DNA from 4 places in the Lysinibacillus sp. JNUCC 51 genome. Region 4 is predicted to be linked to each of the others. Evidence: riboswitches for the same ligand, from Rfam matches in the RefSeq annotation. Region 4 holds a riboswitch; each other region holds the start of a gene.
The links. Region 4 has a riboswitch for cobalamin ahead of JNUCC51_RS01500 (ribonucleoside-diphosphate reductase subunit alpha). Riboswitches for the same ligand answer to the same signal wherever they lie in the genome.
Positions count from the first base shown of each region.

Region 1 (4,452 bases), 2.6 Mb from region 4:
AGGTATTTACTTAGGAAACAACATGATGATCGACGCTCAAAATAAAGGTGTTGTCATTGAATCACTTGATTGGTGGAATCAATATTTAGTAGGCTTCGGTCGTATTCAGTAAGCCTTACTATTATATAGACGATTTAAATAGCAAAAAAGTCATCTTTGTAAAAGAAAAATTACAAAGATGACTTTTTTTTTGATGGTATTTAAGATCCTCCGAGTAAACCAATCTATAGTTATCTATTAATTTAGGCTCGACTACTCGGTGAATAATGAGTAAAATAACATCTGTGATGAATAAATTTACACAGGTGGATATATTTACTATTATAGTCCCGTTTACTAAAGTGGAGCCGAGGAAAGGGATCACAACATTTATTTATAAAATGATTGTCGTCATTATGGCGTATTTTCCTTGTCAATTCCAATCATAAAGCTAACACGTAAAATTTGTCTTTAATAGTCGAAAGAAATGTTTCCTTGCATAGTGATCCTCATTTCTGATAATTTTGAGATATACAATTAGGGATCTTTGTTGGAAATAAAGTTATTTGTGACTTTAATTTAATAGTAGTAAAGTAACCAACTATATAAATTAAGACAACACCTATAAGTTCGCCATTTTTTTACGTTCTGAAACAATAAAGGTAGGGATGAATCATGGAAAAAGAGATTTTGCAACTTTTTAGTAATTTAACAGAGCGTGACCGTGATATGCAATACAAATCATACGAAGAACTGATGAAAATTATGCAGGAACCAGTTGATTGGACATATTCAGTTTGGGAACAACTTGTTCAGGCTCTTACATACAAAAATGGACATGTGCGTGCAAGTGCTGCACAATTTTTATGCGCGTTGGCTGCAAAAAGTGATCCTGAAGAAAGAGTATTAGAGGACTTTTTAAAGATTTGGGCAGTAACGTATGATGAAAAAACAGAAACTGCAAGGCGTACTTTGCAGGCAATTTGGAGAATAGGTTTAGCAGGGCAGGTACAAAGAGATTTAGTCGTATCATATTTGGCGAAAAGATTTCAAATATGCTTAGACGAAAAGCACCCGAAGTTGATTCGCTATGATATTATTGTATCTTTTAAAAAGCTATTCGATGCAACGAAAGACCCGAAACTACTAGAGATTGCACGGCGTTTAATTGAAGAAGAAGAAGATGTTAAATACAAAAAGAAATATAAGAATGCCATCCGTTAAAAAAAGCTGTTTTTTTGCGCAAATTCTCTCGGTGAGAGATAGCCTTTATAACATCAATCTAAAAGTATAAGAAATCCCTACACAAGCATGAGAAATACCCTTGTGGGCAATGAGATCACCCGAGTGCATAAGGTAATACCTGCTTGATTTTTATCCAACGTATTTGTTTATTCTAATTCCACAGCTATTTTTTCCTATTAATCTATGTTAAACTGCTTAACAAGTGAATAATTCTTGCAGAATAAGGGTGCTGAACTATAGCATAATCGGGAATTCGGTGAAAAACCGAAGCTGTTTCCGCAACTGTAAGTACAGGACTCATAAAGATATACCACTGTCGAATTGTCTGATGGGCAGGTTTTTTATGACTCACAATGTGATTGAATGTTGTGAACTGTACAAGCCAGGAGACCGACCTTTGTTTGAACGTATGATAACTCTTCGGAAGCTAGGAGAATATGCGGCAATTACATAGGCTATATCGTGTCTGCTACGACACTATTTATGTTATTTTCGTTGTTTCCTTATGAGTGGGAACAGCGTTTTTTTATGTACACTTATAATTTACCTGAAGAAATCCTAGGAAGGGTGTGAATGAAGTAAGAATTTTTCACGAAGGAAAGCGGGGACTTAGATTTGAAAAAAGATGCGCGTTATTCTTGTTATCCATTTATGCGTGAAAAGGCATCAACAGTTGATTTTGAAATTCGAACGGATAGCCTTACAACACATATTGGGGTCGCTTTGGCGGCGGTAAAAAAGGAGACGGTAGAGGTAGTAGCAGATGATTTACTAGCCATTTTACCAATGGCTTACCATGTAAATGGCTCAGTCCGAGGCAAATTAGCTGTAACCGAAGATGATTTGACTTGGCTTAGTGATCGCTATGATTTCTATGTTAGTCATGTTAAAGAGGAAATACAAAACTTTGTATTACCTCAAGGAACAGAGGCAGCTTCTGCATTGCATTTATGTCGTAGTGAGGCGAAAAAATCATACCGTGTTTTGCACAAAGTATCTGAAGAACGCGAAGTACCAGCTATTCTCTTTGATTATTTAGGATTGCTAGCCAATGTATTTTTTGTAATGGCTGTCTATATGAATCAGTATGCTGGTATTGCTGAAATACCGTTTATTAGTAAGTCGTACCCGATGAAGAAGAAAAAGGAGAATCAATGAAATGAAGAAAATGTTCAAACTACAATGGCTTTCTGTGTTGATGCTGGCACTCGTATTAGTTGGCTGTGGCACGAAAGAGGATACAAATAAAGAGACTGTTTCTAAGGAAGATCAACAAGTTGAGAAAACTAGCTATAAAGTTAAGGATGACCGTGGTGTAGAAGTAGAGTTTGCTGCTGTACCTAAAACTATTGTTTCATTACAACCGAGTAATACAGAAATTTTATTTTCTCTAGGTGTTGGTGATAAAATCGTTGGTGCAACTAAGTATGATTCGTATCCAGAAGAAGCGCAAAAAATTGAGCGTGTTTCTGATTCTACAAAATTCAACAGTGAGCGTATTTTAGCGTTAAAGCCAGATGTCGTTATTGCCTATACAACTGGTGTCAAAGATGATGAAAATTTAAATGCATTAAAAGGTCTCGAAGATTCTGGTATTAAAGTGTTTGCTATTCAATCAGCTAAATCATTTGATGATGTTTACGGGGATATCCAACAAATCGCAACGGTTATGGGAATCAAAGATAAGGGCGACAAGTTAAATGAAGATATTAAAGGTAAAATTGCAGATGTCCAAGCGAAAGTTAAAGATGTGAAAGAACCAAAAAATATCTATTTAGAAATTAGTCCAAAGCCAGACATTTATACAGCTGGTTCTGGTACATTCCAGCAAGAGATTTTAAATGCTGCAAATGTGAACAATGTTTTTGCTGACCTCCAAAGCTGGGCGAAGGTATCGGAGGAAGATGTCATTGCGAAAAACCCAGATGTCATTTTAACAACAGTAGACTATATGAAAGACCCGGCGGCAGAAATCCTTTCTCGTGATGGATGGAATTCAATGACTGCTATTAAAGATAAAGAAGTTTACTATATTGATACTGATATTTCAAACCGTCCTGGTCCACGTATTGGCGAAGCTGTTGAGTTAATAGCAAAAGCAGCATACCCTGAGTTATTTAAATAGTCTATATTGAAAAAAAGTATTTTGAAGCTGTCCTTTATGGGCAGCTTTTTAACTTCTTTATGAAAATGCAAAGCCGACTCTGGACGCAAATATGCCGAGGCATATTTGATTGGATAAGGTGGATAACTACTCCGCTTCGATAAAGAAGCGCTCAAATAAATCGCCTGATTGCTCTAAGTACTGTATGACATTTCCTAGTGCGAAAATTGGTATTATATCGAATTGTTCTATAAAATAGAGATAAGAATGCTTGCTAATAGAGAGAGGTGCAGTGAGTGAAACAGTTTGATATAAAGATTGTTCCGTTTGAAGCAGTTCATAATTTTCGTGATATGGGTGGATACAAGTCGAGAGATGGGCGTGCTGTTAAGCATGGTTTGATTTATCGTTCAGCAGCACTTGGTAAAATGACGAAAGCGGATAAGGAGCTATTTGAAACGCTAGGTGTGAAAACAATTTTTGATTATCGAGACAACCACGAGGCTCAAAATAATCCTAATCCGGTATTTCCGTATGCCAAGTATATTCAAATACCGGCAAAGGGGAATCATGCTTTTGAGATGCCTACAAACACTGGTGGAAAAGATTTTTATAAGGTTGTAAGCCCAGAGATGTTCCGAGACTTTTATGCACAAATGCCTTTTAATAATGGCTCGTTTAAAAAGTTAATGGCAACGATTCAACATCCTGAAAATTTAGGGCTTGTTCATCATTGTGCGGTAGGGAAAGATCGAACAGGTATTGGCAGTGCACTTATTTTACTTGCTTTAGATGTACCTGAGGAAACGATAATGGAGGACTATTTAGATACAAATGTACATCTACGTCCCTTAGTAGAACGAATGGCTCAGACAATTCAGCAAGATTATAGCGATCGAGAATTACAGCAATTTTACGCCTTAATGTCTGCCCGTGAGGACTATTTACAAGCAGCATTTGATGCGATGGATAACCGATATGGCTCTAAGACCGCTTTTTTAGAGCAAGAGTTTGGCTTAACAGCAGAAAGACGTAAGGAATTGCAGGACCATTGTTTAATATGATAAGAAACATACTAACATTAGTAGTACAAACCAAGGCCATGGTTTGTGCTACTATTTTTT
Region 1 covers NZ_CP065545.1:2,809,210-2,813,661, forward strand. Annotated here, with positions in the region: gene JNUCC51_RS13625 (C40 family peptidase) at 1-112, shown strand, start outside; gene JNUCC51_RS13630 (hypothetical protein) at 655-1,203, shown strand; cobalamin riboswitch at 1,431-1,637, shown strand; gene JNUCC51_RS13635 (ATP:cob(I)alamin adenosyltransferase) at 1,840-2,382, shown strand; gene JNUCC51_RS13640 (ABC transporter substrate-binding protein) at 2,384-3,349, shown strand; gene JNUCC51_RS13645 (tyrosine-protein phosphatase) at 3,625-4,392, shown strand.
Region 1: linked by a shared signal. The riboswitch ahead of JNUCC51_RS13635 (ATP:cob(I)alamin adenosyltransferase) and the one ahead of JNUCC51_RS01500 (ribonucleoside-diphosphate reductase subunit alpha) in region 4 are both predicted to bind cobalamin.

Region 2 (4,452 bases), 850 kb from region 4:
GTGAAGTAACGGGGCAAATCTGACCTCTAAATATTTCACATTTTCCATTGTTGCATTCTCAAATAGCTCAAAAGTAATTCTTCTTAAGTTCTCCTTAGACTGCATTACTATATTAGGAAGAAAAAATCTTTTTAAATATTCATCAAGGGATTCGCATTCTAACGGAGCAATTAGCTCCTTTTGTAGTTCATCCTTATCAAAAGTGGGTAACTGAATGCCTTCCTTCAGTGCAATATCGATAATAGTTTCAGCCCTAAGGCTTCCATCCAAATGACAGTGTAGTTCAATTTTTGGCAATGTTAAAAAGTTCATTTTTGACCTCCTGAAATAAATTATTAGATTTAAAATACAAAAAAATTCCTGATCACAAAGAAAATACAAGTTTTGTACTTGTACTTTCTTCGTAATCAGGAATTTCGGTTCCTGGTAGAGACCCCCAAACCATATTATTGGGGTTATACGGAAATATTATTGAATTCATTTATGATTTTTAATAGGATAATAAAAAAATTTCGGATTGTCAACATGGTCCCTACCTTTATCAACAAAACTGCTTCGTTCGTTTAAGTACATTTCTTCAAATAGTTATTTGTTGTTATTAAGAGGAAAAGGTCCTTTTGAGTTTATATTTTGGAGTACCGAATGTCAACATTCATTATTATCCCTTACACCTAATGATCCTTATATCGATAGACCACTCGCCCAAATCCCTTTAAAACCGACTTCCTCTACAACTTTTGCGGAAAGAACGTTATGGATTTCATTAAAAATTCAAGTCTGTCTGAATATATTTTTTAAAAAAAATTCGTCCTTTTTTCAATATCTCCCATCTCCATACTCGACATGTCTATATAACTAAAAGTAATGATTAGTGGGGCAAATATATTAGAAACTAATGATTTTGAAATCAATAAAATGGATGTATTGAGAACAATCATAATAATACTTTTCTAGTGTAGTAGATTTATTATGACTCTAACAGAAAAATAGGAGATATTAGTCACGTTACCAAGTCTCACCCACCCACGCAAGATAAATCTATCTACATACAATAAAGTAACCTCCATAAGTGGAGAGGACTACACTATCAATACAAAAGAAATAAAAATATCTAATTAAATGAGGTGAGTTTATTGAAAAACGGACTTGGAAAATGGGAACAATTCTTACTTTTAAAACAAAATCCTTTAACAACTAACTGCATGCCAGAATCAAAACTTTACAGTCTAGAAAACCTAATCTATTTATTAAATAAGTATGAGTATATTTATGTGAAACATAATAGCACTGGACAAGGAAGAGCAATGTATAAAGTCTACAAAAGAAAAGATGGACACTATTGTTTTAACGGATTTACCATGCAAGGTGAAGAAATAAGTAAATGTGTAGCAGCAATTGAGGATTTCCACCAAGTTCTACATCCATATGAGAAACACGGTAGATTAAGCGGAATTTATATTATACAGGAGGGGGTCAAAAGTCTAACCCCTGATGGGGATTCAATATCCATTCGTGTTCATGTTCAAAATCTAAAGGGAAAATGGGTAATTGGAGGAATTTACGGAAGGCTTGCAACTGAGGATCATGGGATTGTCAATTCAAATCGGGGTTCTCAAGCAATATCGATTGAAGAATTATTATCAGGTTATTTGATGATGGATAATACAAAGAAAGATCAAACAATAGACACTCTAAAAGAAGAATCAATTTTAGCATCTGAAGTAATATCATCCCACTTTCCTAATAGAGAATATGGCATTGATTTTGGAATAAATCTTGAAGGAAAACCTATATTATTTGAAGTAAATACAACGCCAAGCATACGTAGTTTTGCCAAAGTTGATAGAGCGATCTGGAAGAATATTGTTGAGATTAGGAAAATGCAAAATGAAGGTTAAGTTTGAAATGTAGTTATTTTTCATGTTAGTCAATTGCAAGCCCTCAGGAACCTGAATATGCGTACATTAGTTTATTTGGTTATTCGAAGTGTTAAAAGATTCTTTTGATTCACTCTTTTGGAGCAAATGCCAGCGAAGGAAAATTCCTGGAGCATTTTTCCGTTTAATCTAATATATTGACACAAAAATCACTTTGTCGTAGATTTAAAGTAATTGCATAAAAGCATTAGGTGCCCACTGCGGGAGAATAGGGAATAAAGTGAAAAGCTTTAGCGGTCCCACCACTGTAAAAGAGAGTTTCATAGAGAATGCCACTAGCATAGTCTGGGAAGGTTCTATGAAATGTTGAAATTGAGCCAGGAGACCTGCCTAACTGCTTCGGTTATATAGACGATGGAAAAGTCTGTAGTTTATTTGTTATGGAATAAACTACAGGCTTTTTATTTTTTTCTCTAAATCATTCTTCGAGTAACAAGGGCAAAAAAGAAAGGGGAAATTTTCATGCAATTATTACAACAGACGATTCAAAACATTCAAAGTGCTGACCACAAAATGATGGAGCAGGCAAGAGAACGCATAGATGCACTTTGCAAGCCTCCTGGAAGCTTGGGAAGACTAGAGACCCTTGCTGTACAACTATCAGGGATTACAGGAGAACTATTTCCTGAGATTGATAAAAAAGCGATTATTGTCTGTGCCGCAGATCATGGTGTTTGTGATGAAGGGGTGACATCTAATCCACAAAATGTGACGGTCTTTCAAACATTAAATTTTCCAAGAGGAGGGACTGGTGTTTGTGCTGTAGCGAAAATAACAAATGCAAAAATTGTCACGGTAGACGTTGGCGTAAAAGAGGATATTCCGCATGATGCTGGGGTCATCATAAAAAAGATTAAATATGGAACGGACAATATGGCGAAAGGTCCTGCTATGACACGGGAAGAAGCCATTCAATCCATTGAAGTAGGAATTGAAGTAGCTACGGAAGAAATAAACAAGGGGATAAATGTACTCGGGACGGGTGAAATGGGCATTGGAAATACAACACCGAGTGCTGCAATATTATCGGTTCTTCGCGAATGTCATCCCAATGAAGTGACAGGCTTCGGTGCAGGTGTTGGGCCAGGGGGGATAGCACATAAAGTAGAAGTCATTCACAATGCTATTACATTAAACAAACCAAATCGTCATGATGCTATTGATATTCTTGCAAAAGTTGGTGGATTAGAAATAGGCGCTATGGCTGGAGTGATACTTGCCGCAGCTGCGCATCGCAAGCCTGTTGTTATTGATGGCTTTATTTCTACCATTGCTGCTCTTATTGCATACGAACTTGAACCAAACGTAAAAGACTATATAGTTCCTTCACATGCCTCTGAAGAACCAGGTGCAAAAATTGCCGCTGAAATGCTCGGAATTGAACCGATGCTGCAAATGAATATGCGATTAGGTGAAGGCTCAGGTGCAGCATTAGCCTTTCCTATTTTAGATGCAGCATGCTCTATGATGAAAAACATGGCTACATTAGAGGAATCTATGTTGCTGTTGAAAAAGTAACTTTAGTCGCTGCCGTGGATGCACGGTGTTTGTGATAAACAAGAAATTAAATAACAAGCCCAAATATCAGATTTGGGCTTGTTATTATGTAGCAGTATAGCTATGCTCGATTCAACTTCCGTAACGGTAAACGCCATTTCTTCATATATGAAAGTATTCTTAGTACTGTGATCACACCAAATAATACATATAAAAAGATATCCCCTGAGAATTGTTGAAGTCCGATAATAAGCCCGGCTAATGCTGCCCAAACGCCATAGACTTCATCACGAAGAACTAACGGTTGTCGTCTAGCTAACAAATCGCGAACAATTCCACCACCTGACCCTGTTAAGACAGCAGCTACAATAACGGCACTAATAGGCATGTCGAGCTTCACAGCATAGAGAGCACCTTGAATCGCAAATGCCGATAATCCAATAGCATCGGTGAAATTGCCCCAGCGATGCCGGTGCTGAATGAGTCGATGTGGAAATAAGAAAAAAATTGTAATGGCTGCAATGGCGATTTGGAACATCATGTCCTGACCCCACAGTGTTGTTACAGGTAAACCTATGAGTAGATTCCGTATAGCTCCACCACCAAAAGCAGTTACGATACCGAGTATATATACACCGAATAAATCGTATTCTTCCTCCATCGCAATTATTGCCCCGGAAATAGCGAAGGCAATTGTTCCAATGATGCTAAAAAACTCCCAAGCCAACCTTTTCACCCCTTATCTGAATAAATCATTTCTTGTTGTAGATTACATATTAGAAAGCATCGACTTGCGATTTAGAATTATCAGATATCAAATATCTTATTATAGCAGAATTAAATAGATTAAGTTCGTTATTTAGTTTAACGCCAAATGAAAATTTGAAACAAGAAGAATACCCGCGCTTTCAAAAGCAAGCTTTGCAGGCAAGCTCACAAATTGTTAAGATAAGATTTGAACAAATGTGAAATGGAGAATAACATAATGACTTTTACAACCAATTTATCAGAAGAAACA
Region 2 covers NZ_CP065545.1:1,095,319-1,099,770, reverse strand. Annotated here, with positions in the region: gene add (adenosine deaminase) at 1-312, opposite strand, end outside; purine riboswitch at 385-483, opposite strand; gene JNUCC51_RS05700 (YheC/YheD family protein) at 1,134-1,898, shown strand; cobalamin riboswitch at 2,110-2,285, shown strand; gene cobT (nicotinate-nucleotide--dimethylbenzimidazole phosphoribosyltransferase) at 2,400-3,455, shown strand; gene JNUCC51_RS05690 (trimeric intracellular cation channel family protein) at 3,556-4,161, opposite strand; gene JNUCC51_RS05685 (methionine gamma-lyase family protein) at 4,420-4,452, shown strand, end outside.
Region 2: linked by a shared signal. The riboswitch ahead of cobT (nicotinate-nucleotide--dimethylbenzimidazole phosphoribosyltransferase) and the one ahead of JNUCC51_RS01500 (ribonucleoside-diphosphate reductase subunit alpha) in region 4 are both predicted to bind cobalamin.

Region 3 (4,452 bases), 370 kb from region 4:
TAACCAAAATGTTGGAATCGATACACTCATGACCGTAAATAGTCTAATTACTTTATCGATGATGGAATGCTTATACAATGCACTTATTATTCCTAATGGCATACTTATTCCTAAAATCAAGACAAATGCAGCAACTGCTAATTCAATGGTTGCGGGTATTTTAGCGAATAGCTCATGTGCTACAGGTAATTTACTTACAAAAGATGTACCAAAATCTAAATGCAAAACGCCTTTTATCCATAGCAAATATTGAATAAAAAAAGGTTTGTCTGTTCCAAGTTCTTCTCGTAAAGTTTGAATGGCTTCTGCTGTTGGTGCAACTCTTGCTAATCTAAGAATGACCTCAGCAGGTTCTACTGGGACGAAACGAATAAATACAAAGGTCAGGATGGATACACCCAATAGTACAAACGGTAATGTTAAAATTCTTTTTAAACAAAACATCCATGTCGATTCATACATGCTGTCACTTCCTAATCAATCCTATGATAAAGAGAGAGTTGTCTTTTATCGACATACTCTCTCTTTTACAGTTATTTTTCTTTCTCCATTTGTGCAAATGGAATATCGTATTCAGATGCACGTGGAGCAAAATCCTTCATATATGGCTGATAAATCACGCTATTAGTTTCGTAAGATATAGGATAGAATAGTGCTTGGTCATGGAACATGGTTAAAATATCCGTATAAAGTTGCACTCTCTCTTTTTCATCTGTACCTACTAATAATTGATGAATTTTGTTATCGATTTCTTTGGCATTTGGTAAGCCTAATTTCGCTTCATAGACACCATTAGCGTTTGGTGTAGCTGATTCATTAGCAAAGCTATGTGGATCTGTTGGTGGTCCATTTGTACGCCAGAAATTAATATCGACTTGATTATCCATTAATTTTTGAAGACCCACCATCACATCTGCGCCTTCTAAATTCAACTGTACCCCTATTTTTGCTAGTTCACCTTGCATGAGTTCCGCCATTGGTTTTTGAATCGCATCTGTTGCAATGTAGATTAAATCTAATGTTAGTGGTTGTCCGTCTTTAGAGCGAATTTTTTCACCCTTTTGTAGCGTCCATCCCGCTTCATCAAGAAATTGCTGCGCTTTTTTCGGATTATATAAAATTGGAGCTAAATCAATATTGGCATATGGTATAGCATCCCAAAATAGTGTATGGGCAACTTTTTCTGTACCATGTGTAATACTGTCAACCATTTGCTCCTTATTGATTGCATATTGAATCGCTTGACGTACCTTTAATTCTGCCAATGGTCCAGACTGTGTATTAAAAAGCAGCGCTCGCGTAGACAAAGGTTCAGACGTAGCGGTTTTATATTTTCCACTATCTTTTAAATACGTATAGTTATCTAAACTAATGATGCCACGACCATATATTAAATCTAATTCTTCGTTTTCAAATGCTAACGAAATAGATTCTGAATCAGGAATAATTTTTACTTTTATTTTATCTACAAGAGGTTTTTCACCCCAGTAGTTTTCGTTTCGACTAAATAAAGCATATTCATCCTTTTTGTATTCTGTTAATACCCATGGGCCTGTCCCAATTGGTGCTTTGATTGAATCTTGTGTCGTATCACCTTTAGGGAATCCATTTTCCCCTAAAAAACGGAACGGTCTTACGAAGGCAAGTTCGTTTAATACAGGGTAATAGGGTTCATCCAATTGCAAACGAATTGTAAAGTCATCCACTTTCACAACGTCTTTAATATGATTGACCATGCCCATCCAAGAATGCATATCACGATTAGCTAAAACTGCATTAAAGTTACGAATCACATTGTCTGCATTAAAAGCCGTTCCATCAGAATACTTAACATCTTTTCTCAAATGGAAAACATAAGAGGTTTTATCCTCTGAGATGTCCCAACTTTCCGCTAGTTTCGGCGTAATTGTTCCGTCATCGTTATATTCAACCAATGATTCATAGACCATTGCTTGTGCTGTCATTTGATTTGGTAAATATGTATGGGGATTTAATGGACCTACATCTAATGGCCACCCAATCGTTATCATTTTTTCGTCTGTCTGTTGTTTCGATGCTGTCTCTCCCTTTTCATGATCAGTGCTTGTACAGCCAGTGAGTAAACTGAAGATCAAAACAAGCATGAAAGGAAGTAAATACTTAGTCAATCTCATTTTCTGTCTCCTATCGTTGTTTGCGGTGCACGAATCTACTTATTAAAAGAAGGCATAAAAAAAACCTTATTTCAAAAGAATAAGGACAGAATAACTTACTATGAGTAAACTCCCATCCATCTCCCTATCTTTCGTAGATCATCAATGAATCTCTTTACAAGCAGGCATTCTGGCTCATGAATCATGATTTTGCTTCACCTTCCCAAGTAATCACTCAGTGGTAATCGAAACAAAACTCCTCATTTACAGCTGCGGGACAGCATGGGATTTACACCCATTTTCCTTTTAATTGAATGAAAGTTATCTCACTCAAACTTGTAATGATTGCTATGAAATTAGTATTAAACATAACATGCTCTAATGTTCGCGTCAATTTTATTTTCTGAATATAATAAAATTCACAAAATAAATAATGACTAACATAACAAGGCCAGGAGCTTAAACCTGGCCTTGTTTGACTTCAGCTTTCTTCAATGAAAACAGAATATAGATCTTTATCAATTTCATGGGAATCTTCTATAACCCACGAGGTTTCGGTTAAAATTCGCTGCAACCCCTCCAGCCCTAGATATCGGATTTGCACGCCAATAAACTCTGTAAAACCTAGGTATCATGGATTTACATTCGCCCGGTCGAAAATTAATGAACCCGTGACCCTTTTTATCAAACTTTATTCCCTGCGCCATTTCTCAATAATAGCTCCTGTTTTCATTACAATGTAATAGTTATTAGTCAACATTAATTTGAAACCATCCTGTTTCATCAGGAAAGTCCCTTCTGGATAACGTTTGGCCAGAAATCAATTGACGATATGAAGTGATAGTACCATCGTGTGAAACTATAAAAATCTTATCTTTTTTCAATAACTTCAAATTTGCAATAAATTGTTGTGCAATGTTATTGAAATCACTATCTGGCATAGTATTTATACCATCTGACCACAAATCAGGAGGCACATTCATATCGATTTCTAGATTCGGATAATCCTTTTTGATTGTTTCTAAATTAATGATTTTATCACAAGGCAATGTTTTTCCATTTGGGTGGAAAGGAAATATTCGTGGGGAAACAAATGGGCTTACTATCTTACGACAATCAACATGCGAAGTCCAAATTAGTGCAGTTTCCAGCGTTCTTTTAAGAGGACTAATAAATATAATATCTTCTTCCGTTAAGGTGAACTTTTTCCTTAACAACTTCGCTTGACTTATTCCTAATGCTGTTAATGAAGGATTATTTACTTGCAAGCTATTTGGAAAAGCTAGTGTGTGTTCACCTTGGCCATGACGAATAAATATCAATTCCACTTTATCACCACTCTTCTTAACAAATAAAATGCCGTTAGATTGATCAAAATAGCGTATTCTTTTTGATTACACCTCACAGACCAGGCAGCGTTATTTATCTCGAAATTTAATCTTTAATATACTATGAACACCAGTACCATCGAGATAATGTTTTCACCATATTCAATAAGTCCACCAGGAAAGTCTACTTACTAATGAAGGTGGTTTATTTTCTTTATCATTAAGGTTTCGTTATCTTTAAATAATGTTACACTCACTACTTAATTTGATAAATTCATCCACATCTTTAATGCATAATTCAATTCCTTTTATCCAAAATGCTTCCGAAGTGATATCTTCACCTAAATGTTTCATCACTAAATCTTCTGTGCACATACTCCCTGAATCGCGAAGCAAATTCAAATAACATCTTTCGAATTCTTTACCTTTTTCTTTTGCCTTTGCAAATAAACTCAATGCAAACAAATATCCGAATGAATATGGAAAATTATAAAAAGGAGATTGTGTAATATAATAATGTGGTGTCCATATCCATGAATGCAGTGAAGGATTATCAAGAGAACCATCATATCCTTCATCTATTGCTTCTTGCATAATTTCGTTTAAGCGTGAAGATGAAACAATTCCTTCTTTACGTTCTTCATAAAATTTCATTTCAAATAAAAACCTAGAATGAATATTCATGAAATTCATGACACTACGCTTTAATTTCTCATCAAGTAAAAATAATTTTTCGTTAGTAGATTTAGCTTTTTGCATTGCTGCATCTAATATAATCATCTCTGAAAACGTTGAAGCAGTTTCAGCAACGCTCATTGGATATTGTTTATTCACTCCATTAATAGATTTCATTGCATCGTTATGGAAGGCATGTCCTAATTCATGAGCAAGTGTTAAAACATCAGTAATTGTACCGCCAAATGTCATGAAAACTCTTGATTCTTTCGAAAGTGGAAATCCTGAACAAAATGCAACAGCTGACTTTTTTGCAC
Region 3 covers NZ_CP065545.1:5,001,604-5,006,055, forward strand. Annotated here, with positions in the region: gene nikB (nickel ABC transporter permease) at 1-462, opposite strand, end outside; gene nikA (nickel ABC transporter substrate-binding protein) at 534-2,153, opposite strand; cobalamin riboswitch at 2,296-2,487, opposite strand; gene JNUCC51_RS24205 (histidine phosphatase family protein) at 2,882-3,460, opposite strand; gene JNUCC51_RS24210 (M3 family oligoendopeptidase) at 3,698-4,452, opposite strand, start outside.
Region 3: linked by a shared signal. The riboswitch ahead of nikA (nickel ABC transporter substrate-binding protein) and the one ahead of JNUCC51_RS01500 (ribonucleoside-diphosphate reductase subunit alpha) in region 4 are both predicted to bind cobalamin.

Region 4 (4,452 bases):
ATCGTTAAATACGCAATTTCCTCATATAGCTTGTCCGCAAATTCTACAGCTTCCTCAGACTCCCATTGAATTTCTTTCAAAGCTAATAGGTGGTGCCAGCCAAATGTTCCAAGCCCAATACCACGGTAGCGTAAGTTCGTACGCTCTGCTTGTTTTACTGGAATTGTATTTAGAGCAATAACGTTATCTAGCATACGTACTTGAACTGGGATCAATCGTTCTAGAACACCAGCAGGTACAGCTCTACCTAAATTAATAGATGATAAGTTACATACAACGAAATCTCCAGGTTTGCGACGTGTTACGATAACATCATCTTCAAGGGTAATAGATTCAAATTCAGTCGCTGACATATTTTGGAAAATTTCTGTGCACAGGTTCGAGCTGTAAACCATCCCCTCATGCTTATTCGGATTCATACGATTTACTTCATCTCGATAGAACATAAACGGTACGCCTGTTTCAAGCTGTGAGCGCATAATACGCTTCATAATATCAATGGCCGGTACGACTTCACGACTTAATAATGGATTCGCGATACATTCCGCATATTTTGTTCGGAAAGAACCGTCACCCTTTTTCTCGTCGTAGAAATCCTCTAGTGAGTAGCCCATGACTTCTCGCACTTGATGGGGGTCAAATAAATGCCATTCCCCACGTGCCTCAACAGTTTCCATAAATAAATCTGGCAAGCACAGCCCTGTGAAAATATCATGGGCACGCAGACGCTCATCCCCATTGTTTAAGCGTAAATCTAAAAACGTAAAGACGTCTTTATGCCAAACATCTAGATAGACAGCAATAGCTCCTTGTCGTTGCCCAAGCTGATCGACTGAAACCGCTGTATTATTAAGCTGTTTAATCCATGGTAAAACACCACTTGATGCACCTTTAAAGCCTTTAATAGATGAGCCTCGGCTACGAATTTTGCCCATATAAACACCAATACCGCCGCCATACTTAGATAATGTTGCGACATCTGTATTCGTGTCATAAATACTTTGTAAACTATCATCTACTGTATCAATAAAGCAACTAGATAGCTGTCCATGTGTTTTACCTGCATTCGATAATGTTGGTGTGGCAACAGTCATATATAAATTACTCATTGCCCAGTAAGATTCACGTACTTTTTCTAAACGATTTTCTGTTTCATCTTGCATCAGAGTCATTGCAATAACCATCCATCGTTCCTGGGGTAGTTCCACTGGTGTTTTCGTGTAATCACGAACTACATAGCGGTCCATTAATGTTTTTAAGCCAATATACGTAAACAACTCATCTCGACTTGGATCTAAATAAGAAGCAAGTTCCTGTAGCTCCTGTTCACTATATTTTGTTGTTAAACTTTCATGATACAATCCAGCTTCTGTATAGTGTGCTAAATGTTCTGGGAAAACCTTATAAACATCCTTCACTGAAACTTCACGACGCATTGCAAATTGATCATATAGTTTTTCTAAATAAATTTGAGCTGCGACAAATGTCCAGTATGGCTCCTCCTCATCAATTAAGCTAAGCGTTTGTAAAATCATCGCATCTGCCCATGCTTCAAATGTGGCATTGTCGTTTTTTCGTAGCCATCGATCCGATAACCTTACAAAACTTTCGAGTTCATCCTCCGTGTAACTTTTTTTGAGCTTAGCAATTTGCTGTTCGATTTGAATTGTCATGTACCATTCTCTCCCTTTCCTTCTCCAGCAACACAAAAAACGATCACGCAACATCTATCGGTTACGTGATCGCTGTAAAATCGGAAATGGAAATGAAGGACATGCACACAAAGAAGTGACAAATCTTTCGCCTCCACTTCTCAATCCCCGAAGAATGTGTTGCTGTCTTGAACAACTCGGCAGGTCTCCTGGCTCATGCTTCCTCCAAATGATAGCCTTCCCGTTCTTCACAGTGGCCTATTCATCATTTGTCAGCATTTACAGTTGCGGGGACAGCTTCGGCTTAAGATGACTCTTTCTCCGAATTCCCTTTTAAACCATATTGGTACCGCTTGTCCAAAATACTATATATTGTGTTTTGATTCCTAAACAAATCTAACATATTGTGTTTATTGTTGCAATAGGCGTTTTGCCCCTTGCAAGTTGTAAAGTGCTACTTTTTCTCGAAGCAAGCCCAATTACAATGCAGTTTTACGTAGTTTTTCAAAATTTCTTGGAAAAATTTTTTGTGCTATCTGCTCTTTTTCTGGCAGAATTCCTAGTAAAACTACTGCACATGGACCAGCTGTCTTTTCGACATCTAATGAACTTTTGACCTGTTGTTTGCCAAAAAGCCGAGTAAATTCGGCTTTTAGACCTTTTGATCCAACTGGCCATACTTGCTGCACTATTCCCTCTTTCCACGCCTCAAAAATAGGCTGGAGCTTTGCAACATCTTCCGGCTGTGCAAGGACTTCATTGCCTACAAGCGGTAGTCCATAGGTGTACCAACTAAGCTGTTCATGTTGAGTTGCTGTGCGTTTTTGCTGCTCACCAAGCATCGTTATAGACAACCCTGATTGTAAAGTGGGCATATTGGACTCTGTACTACCGTCTATTAGCGGACAACTTAGTCCAGCTTCATCAAAAACCTGCTGAATACCAGCAACATAGCTAGACCATGCAGCATCCCCTGAAAAATTAGCGAGTAAAATATGGCTTGGTAAAGCATTTGCAGCAAGCTGCTCTAAAAAAGTAACACGTGCAGTGAAATAAGCTGTAAGTTTGTTTGAAGCAGACACAACATCTTGTGGCTTTTCGCCAATTGCCGCGGCATTATCTGTCGTAGCAATGAGCTCACCGACTTTTATTGCATTTCTCAATGTACTCGACCTTCCTTACGCACAAACACCTTAGAGAGAATTGGCATCACAACCGCAACAATCACTAGATTTACGAGTGTTGCCAAAGGAAGACTAGTCAGTGACGTCCAGTAAAATGCCGGACTAATGATAAAGTAAAATGGTAAAGGTGCCACAACACCATTTAAAATAAATGCTACTGGCCATTTCCAAAAATGCATTCCTTTTTTATGCATAACCCCAAAGATCCATACAACAATAAACATTTCTACTGCGATAATAATATGTAGTGGCCCTAATGGGAAGCCAGTAGTTAAGGCTGAGATAAAATGCCCAATTACTCCCGCAATCCCAGCTAATACTGGAGATAAAAAGACAACGCTCAAAAATGCAGGTGCAGAGTCAAGCGCTGCAGTTGAAATAAATGTTGGAATTTTAATGACTGCACCAACTGCACAAATTGCTGCTACCATGGCAGTGAGCGTCAACTTCATCAATCTTTGTCGATCCATTCCATTTCCTCTTTTCTTTAATATTAGCTATTGATTATAACGTGTAGTTGATTTCCGTTCCGGCTGGGTGCTTTCCTGAGGGCGTCCGATGAGCCGCTTTGCTCGCTCCAGGGTCTCATCTGTAACGCTGATTCCCAAGGAGTCACCCAGCCTCCACTCCAATCAACTAATATACATAGCATAGATTTTAACAATCATCAAACCATACATTATGAATGAAAAGCCTTCTAAATTTTTCAAATATATATCATTTGATTTGTTCCCCAATACCGTACCAAATGCGTACCACTTGTTCGGCTTCAGAGAACAATGCCTGGTACAATCGCCCACATGTATCGCGTAATAATCGTGCCTGCTTTTCCATCGGCACAACTCCACGTCCCATATCGGTCACAATTATATACAGTGCACAATTTTCTTCAAGAGTCTTTAGTCTTGTCAAAATGGCTCTAACAAGAGATTCATCATCCTCAAGATCTTGTGTCACGAGCCACTTCTCTATGTTTTTAATAATTAGTACATCACAGGTAGGAGTGCCATCAGGTAGATCGCCATCTACTAGCTCAACTTTTTGTCCTGCAAGTAATTTCATGACAAAGTCGGTTTTTCCATTATAGGCTCCTCCGATAAAGACATGCATCTCGCTCCCTCCTCCCAAGCCTTTCTTGTAAACATTAAAGAAAACATTTTATCATGCGGTGTTTGATACGACCAAAAAGTTTGCTCAGTTGGTGCAAATGCAACAAGAAGAGCTCGAATTACTCCTCCATGGACAACGAGATGATAAACATCTTCGTCTTTCGGTAATGCCGTGAACCCTTCAATGACACGCGCACTAAATGCATCAAAGCCTTCCCCCTTTGGAGGTGGAGACTGTAGAGGATCATCTAACCATGCACAATAACGACTATCTGATTTTAAGTCTTCATATGTGTGCCCTTCAAATTCTCCGAAGTTCGACTCTCGAAATCTTCTATCAGAGACGTATGTTGCATTCGGAAAATAGTGGTCAGCTGTTTCCCTACAGCGCAGCAAATCGCTACCATACACTTTCGTGACATTTTTATCTACAATAGTCAGCAAAGATGCATCAGCTAATGAAGAATCTGTCCAGCCGATATAACGCTTCTCCAAATTTTCCTTTGT
Region 4 covers NZ_CP065545.1:247,888-252,339, forward strand. Annotated here, with positions in the region: gene JNUCC51_RS01500 (ribonucleoside-diphosphate reductase subunit alpha) at 1-1,673, opposite strand, end outside; cobalamin riboswitch at 1,834-2,021, opposite strand; gene JNUCC51_RS01505 (hypothetical protein) at 2,132-2,815, opposite strand; gene JNUCC51_RS01510 (ECF transporter S component) at 2,812-3,306, opposite strand; gene JNUCC51_RS01515 (bifunctional adenosylcobinamide kinase/adenosylcobinamide-phosphate guanylyltransferase) at 3,554-3,946, opposite strand; gene JNUCC51_RS01520 (histidine phosphatase family protein) at 3,895-4,452, opposite strand, start outside.